Regions from separate parts of the Candidatus Pelagibacter sp. uisw_138 genome, predicted to be linked through region 1. Evidence: riboswitches for the same ligand, from Rfam matches in the RefSeq annotation. Region 1 holds a riboswitch; the other holds the start of a gene.
What was found. A riboswitch is a leader RNA that binds a small molecule or an ion and turns the genes downstream of it on or off. The one in region 1 is predicted to bind S-adenosylmethionine.

Region 2: it holds a riboswitch for S-adenosylmethionine, as region 1 does, so the genes downstream of both, AC5YGC_RS01840 (homocysteine S-methyltransferase family protein) here and AC5YGC_RS06045 (OsmC family protein) in region 1, are expected to answer to the same signal.

The regions. Positions count from the first base shown of each region.
Region 1 covers NZ_CM183453.2:1,120,629-1,124,030, forward strand. Annotated here, with positions in the region: gene AC5YGC_RS06035 (RsmE family RNA methyltransferase) at 1-690, opposite strand, end outside; gene AC5YGC_RS06040 (haloacid dehalogenase type II) at 708-1,379, shown strand; gene AC5YGC_RS06045 (OsmC family protein) at 1,408-1,962, opposite strand; SAM riboswitch class V at 1,968-2,032, opposite strand; gene AC5YGC_RS06050 (homocysteine S-methyltransferase family protein) at 2,036-3,097, opposite strand; SAM riboswitch class V at 3,173-3,237, opposite strand; gene AC5YGC_RS06055 (winged helix-turn-helix transcriptional regulator) at 3,399-3,402, opposite strand, start outside.
Region 2 covers NZ_CM183453.2:358,842-362,243, reverse strand. Annotated here, with positions in the region: gene AC5YGC_RS01855 (molybdenum cofactor synthesis domain-containing protein) at 1-41, opposite strand, end outside; gene AC5YGC_RS01850 (TSUP family transporter) at 60-806, shown strand; gene AC5YGC_RS01845 (putative 2OG-Fe(II) oxygenase) at 836-1,426, shown strand; SAM riboswitch class V at 1,517-1,580, shown strand; gene AC5YGC_RS01840 (homocysteine S-methyltransferase family protein) at 1,590-2,498, shown strand; gene AC5YGC_RS01835 (EamA family transporter) at 2,491-3,378, opposite strand; gene AC5YGC_RS01830 (YbaK/EbsC family protein) at 3,375-3,402, opposite strand, start outside.

The DNA of each region.
Region 1 (3,402 bases):
ATAACTAACAATAGATAGAGCTGAAATTACTGCAGTCTCTGATCTTAATATATTTTCATTTATTTTAATTGGCTGAACGTGCTTAAATGTAAGAATCTCCCCTCTTTCTTCCTCTGAAAAATCTCCTTCTGGACCAATAATAACACAAGTTGGATTACTAATTAGCTTTTCTAAATCTAATTTTTTATTTTGAGAATTTAAATCGGTAAATATTAAATCCATTTTTTCATTACTTAAAAAATCTTTTAATGGTTGAGGATCTTCAATAGATGGAACATTAATACGATTGGACTGTTCGGCAGCTTCTATAATTACTTTTTCTAATCTTTCTTTGTTAATTTTTCTTACAATTGTTCTGTCAAATATTATTGGTAAAAATTTTGTAACACCGAGCTCTGTTGCTTTTTGAATCATAAAATTAAAATAATTTGATTTAATAGGTGAAAAAGCTAACCACAATTCTTTTACATTTTCTTTTTGTCTTAATTGTTTTGTAATATTAACTTCAACTATACTTTTTGAAATATTTAAAATTTTTGCTTCCCACTCTCCACTGCTATTAAATAAAGAGAAGACTTCATCAACTTTAACTCTCATCACTTTATTTACATAGTGAGATTGTGATTTATCAAGTTTTGCAGTTAAATTAAGTGATAAACTTTCTTTAAAAAATAATCTAATATTGCTCATTAATGTTAAGTTAATTTATGAAAAATATTAAAGCAATAATTTTTGATGCATATGGCACTTTATTTGATGTCAATTCTGCTGCAGAAAAATGCAAAGATAAAATTGGTGATAAATGGGAAGGCTTTGCTAATTACTGGCGAACTACTCAATTAGAGTACACTTGGCTTAGAAGTCTAATGAATAGACACAAAGACTTTTGGCAAGTGACCGAAGATAGCTTAGATAAATCAATGAAGGCATTTGAAATTGATATTTCAATGAAAAGTGAATTATTAAATCTTTATAAGGTACTCTCACCTTTTCCTGAAGTGCCAGAAGTTTTAAAAAAACTTAAAGAAAAAAACTATAAATTAGGTATCCTTTCAAATGGTACACCTTCTCTTCTTAATGAATTGGTGAAGAGTAATGATCTAGATAATATATTTGATGATATTTTTTCAATTGAAGAAGTTGGCATTTATAAACCAGACTCAAAAGTTTATGACATGCCAATTAAAAAATACAAAATACAAAAAGAAGAAGTTGCATTTTTAAGTGCTAATACTTGGGATGTTTCTGGTGGTGGAAATTATGGTTACAGTTCTATTTGGGTTAATAGAAATAATAATATTTTTGATAACCTTGATTACAAACCTAAAAATGAAATAAAAAATTTAGAACAATTAAACAATCTTATTAAGGCCTCATGAGATAGCATGAGACCTTAACTAATATAATTTAAGCAACGCTTGCTCTTTGTTCAGTTTGCTCTTTATTAACAAAAGTGCTCGAAGCAACCTTTTGAAATAATTTAATAGGAACTCCTTTTGATAAAATGTCTAAAACTGGACAATGTGTATTTACAGTATCAATCAATTTATCTATCTCAGCTTTTGGTGATGAAGATTTAATATCAACAGTACCTGAGATGTGTTGAAAGCCAGGTCTAGTGTTTTTATTTAAAGCTAAAAAACCTTGAAGATCAAGCGTACCTATCAAATTAACACTGACACTATCAATATTAATACCAGCTGCTGTAGCAAAAGCTTTATACGTTATCTCCTGACACGTTGCTAAAGCTGCTAATATTAACTCTACTGGACTGGGTCCTTCGTCTTTTCCACCAAAACTTTTGGGTTCATCCACTATCAATTTATGTTCTCTGAGGGTAACCACAGATTGAAGCCCTTCCTTAAGAATTGAGTTGCTTTCATATTGGACCACAGCATTTTTTGGATTAGCTATAAAATCCTTCTGTAGATTACTTATTGTTTCTTTTAGATTATTACTCATTTTTTTATCTCCTGTTTTAGTGCTTCGACATATGTCAGGCGCACAATTTAGTTAAATGCCCTCCTTAATTTATTTACGCTTTATCTCCGTATTCAGTCATATGTTTTGAAATTCTTTTATTTTTTCCATACATAAAATGATTTTCCATGTTCTCTCTGTATTTACTTGCTGGAACTTTTAATCCAATCGACTCAGCAACTTCCCTAATCAACATTGGATTTGCTCCACAACAAACTCCTAAATAATTCACTCCTAATGCATAAGCATCTTTTGCAAATTTACCTATTTCATATCTATTGCAGAAGTGTGGATCTAATGCCGTTGGAAACGTTCTTCCATGTGGTGATGGACAAGCACAATTACTTCTGTCTGGCAGATTAAAAAATGTTGGAAAGTCTTCACTGGTTCTGTAAGGAATAGGCAAGGCTCCAACATGACATTTAACTGCTTCTCTAATTTCTTTTAAAAAGGGAAACATTGTAGCTGGCCCTCTAAAACAATTTAAACCAACAACATCGGCTCCACGTTGTTCAAGCTCTTTACAAGTATCAACAACAGATTTTCCATCTCTCATTTTATTTTCACCCATTGGAGAAATTGTTAGAACTGTTGGTAAACCTGTTTTTTTCATTACCTCTAAAGCTTTGTAAGCCTCTTCAGCATAATAAAAAGTTTCACCAATCAACATATCAGCCCCTTCCTCAACAGCCCAACCAACCATCTCTGTAAACATTCCTTCAACTGCTTTTTGAGATTGAGGGTCATTATGTTTCCAAATATTTGAATTTGAAATATTACCTGCCATTAAATTTGGTTTAGACCCCTTAGGTGTGTCTAGTGCTACTTTTTTAGCAATTTTTAGTGCTGAACGGTTTAAAGGTTCAAGAAGTTCTTCTTTACCAATAACACGCATTTTTTCTCTGTGTCCATTATAAGTAAAAGCTTCAACAATATCTGAACCTGCATGTTGAAATTCTCTATGCAAATTCTCTAATACCTCAGGATGGTCCAATGAAACCATTGGCACAAATTCTCCTGATGCCATGTACCCACGTCTTTCAATTTCAAATAAAAAACCTTCAGCACAAATTACAGGACCTTGATCTAATCTTTCTGTTAATTTATTTTTTGTCATTTTTTTTCTCCAAATTATTGGAGAAAAGAAACTGAAAAACGTTAAACAAGAGGGTTGTAAATTTAAACAATCTCTTTTCTCCTTTTTAGTGCTTAAGCAAATGCTGGGTGCACAATATGGTTCAAATACCCGGTTTAGATTTGAAAAATTTCCAAAAAAACCACCTACTAAAGCGGTAGTTGAAACGTCGCTTTAGCAGGAATTTATAAAGCGCTCTGCAATTTAACTTAAATCAGCACTAACTAATTTTAATCATATTTTAGAACTAAAGGATACTTAAATTTTTACCGTATTTTTAAGGCTAT
Region 2 (3,402 bases), 650 kb from region 1:
CTAGTGTCTGTAACTGTTAAAAGTGCTATATTTACAATCATAAATTTAAAATAATTATTATGATTATATTATCATTTTTATTTCTTCTAACAGCAACTTTATATTCAAGCGTTGGATTTGGGGGTGGCTCTACCTATCTAGCTCTTCTGCTAATTTGGAATGTTCCTTACTTGATCTTTCCTGTAATTGCGCTCTTTTGTAATATTATTGTCGTATCAGGAAATTGTATTAATTATATTAAAGCTGGGAATATCAATGTTAAGATACTTACCCCGTACCTAATATCATCTGTTCCACTTGCATTCATAGGTGGATCTTTATCGATAGATAAAGAGGTTTTTGAAATTTTACTTTTTACTGTCTTAACATTAGCGGGAGCTCTACTTCTCATAAAATTTCAGTCTTTTGATCAAAAAATTGAAGTTTATAAAAAGATACCAAAAATGTTATCCCTATTAATTGGTGCATCTATTGGATTTGTGTCTGGTGTAGTTGGAATTGGTGGTGGTATTTTTTTAAGCCCTATATTGTTATTGATTAGAGTGGACAAAGCAAAAAACATTACAACAGCCGCATCATTGTTCATACTAATTAATTCTTTATCGGGACTTGCTGGTCAATTTACAAAAGCATCAACAATCAATGGAATTTTTGATTATTGGCCATTATTTTTATTCGTTTTATTGGGTGGTCAATTAGGAAACTATTTGAATCTTAAAATTTTTCCTGCAAGAATATTGGCTCTGGTAACATCAGCACTTGTCATATTTGTCGCTATTCGAATGGGACTGAAGTTGTTTGCATAACGCAGGTATTAAATTATTATAACAAGAACATGAAAATATTCAGAGCTTTTGGTCCAACTATAGGAAAAGGTAAGTTATCCAAAAAAATTATTACCCTTTTAAATGCTCATATTGATAAGTCTCAATTATCAAAAAAAAACGATTATAGCTCTAAACTGGCAAGTCAAATTCAGAATGAAATCAAGATACCCAAAACAATAGTTAATAAAAGTTTATCTAAAGAGTTAATAAAAAATATCAAAATTTATCTTAATAAGTCTGATGTAAAAAAAATTAAAGAAATTAAAATAATTAATCTATGGGTAGTTAGACAATTAAAAAATGAATATAATCCTATTCATTATCATGAAGGACAATTATCAGGAGTTGGCTATCTTAAAATCCCAAAAGATATGAATCAAAATAAATTTGTTAAAAATAAAAAGTTTAAAACTAATGGAACTATTGATTTTATTAATGGGCAAACTAACTTTTTGAGTAAAAGTATCTATAATTTAAACCCAAAACTAGGGGATCTATTGATTTTTCCAAATTATTTGATGCACACTGCTTATCCTTTTAATGTTGATGGCGAGAGAAGATCTTTCTCTTTTAATGTTAAAATATTATTCAAGAAGTGATTTACTAATCAGTTTATTAGTTATATAATAAGGATAACCGATTTGATCCATATTGCAGGTACTAACTGCTAAAAAGGAAATCATAAAATAAATTGGTAAAGGTAGTTGGACTATATTGTGCACCTGGCATAAAGCTAAAGCACTAAAAAAGTAAGGAGCAAAGATGGATATAAATTTTTTCAAAGAAACAAGAGTTCTAGATGGGGGAATGGGTCAAGAGTTATTAGCTAGAGGTGTAGAAGCAAATGGTACTCTCTGGAGTGCTAATGCATTATTGCAGGAAAAATATCATCAGCTTTTGCTTGATACACATTTAGATTTTATAAATTCTGGTGCTGAAATTATTGTAACAACAACATTTACTACAAGAAGAATGAGATTAAGGGATAATGGTGTTGAAGATAAATTTGAGTATTTAAATACTAAAGCTGGTGAAATAGCTAAAAAAGCAAAAGATTTAAACCCTCATGTTTTAGTTGCTGGTGGATTACCTCCTCAATATTTAACTTATGAGGCAGACACAAGATCTGATAGTGAAATTAAAGAAAATTTCTACGATCAAGCAAAATTGCTTAATCCTTTTATAGATTTTTTTTATTTTGACGTATTAAGCAGTGTACGAGAGTTTAAATTAGCGATCGAAGCCATAGAAAGCTTTGATAAACCTTATCTTATTGGAGCTCATATCTCAGAGGGTGTGAAATTGCCAAGTGGTGAAAATATTTCTAAAATTATCACAACTATAGATCACAAAAATTTACTTGGGATAATACTTTCTTGTGTATCACCAGAAAATTATGAAAAAAATCTTAACGAAATAAAAAGTTTAGGTGTTCCCTTTGGTTTTAAACTCAATGGATTTATTACAACAAAACCTACGTCAGGTTACACAAATACTTTTAATAAAAGTAAATCAGGAAACCCAAATGAATTTTTGGGTCATAGAGAAGATCTGATACCAGAAAAGATGGCTTTAATAGCAAAAAAATTTAAAGAAGCTGGTGCAACAATTCTGGGTGGTTGCTGTGAAACTAGACCTTCGCATATTAAAGAAATGGCTAAACTTAAGTAGTTTTTTTATTTCCTGCTTTTTTTACAAAATAAAGTCCCACTAATACCGCTAACAATGAAACTAAAACTTTATCAGTAATTATTTCATCTAAAAATATATAACTTAAGATAATCCCAAAAATAGGTATTAAGTAAGAAACTTGTGATTGAAATATCAACCCATTATTTTTCAAAATTCTAAATCTAAGCAACCATGCTAAACCTGTTGATACAAAACCAAGATAAACAACTGAAATACTCGATTCAATTGATGGAATTGTATGCCAGGGTTTTTCTATAAAAGAAACTAAGGGTATCAAAATTATTATAGCCCAAATTAATATTGAGCCTGTTACATTCTCATTTTTTTTATTACTAATTTTAAGAGTTAAAACTCCACCTATGACATAACAAGTTGATCCAAGTAAAATCATTAATGCAGAGAAAAAATTATTATCATTAATTAAAAAATTGTCAGAGAATAAATAGATAATTCCTGAAAATCCTATCAATATTCCAAATGTTTTAATAAAATTAAATTTTTCATTTTCGGTAAAAAAATGCCCTAATACAGTTGAGCTTAATGGTGTGGTTGACATTAATATTGCTGCTAAATTACTTTGAACCGATTTTATACCGTAGGCAATTAAAAAAAATGGCAGCACTAAATTTACAAATCCAATTATAGCAAACCAATACCAATCTTTTGAAAAAGCTTCTATTTTAATTTTTTTATAAAAACATAATAATAGTACTGGAATTGATCCAAAAAAAACTCTTAAGAAAGCAATTGTAATTGGACCAAAGGATTCTGTTGCAATTTTTATATTAAAAAAAGCTGAAGCCCATATTAAAGATAAAATTACTAATAAAGTATAGTCAATTAATTTAGGCTGTCTCATTCAATTATATCTTCAACTTTTCCA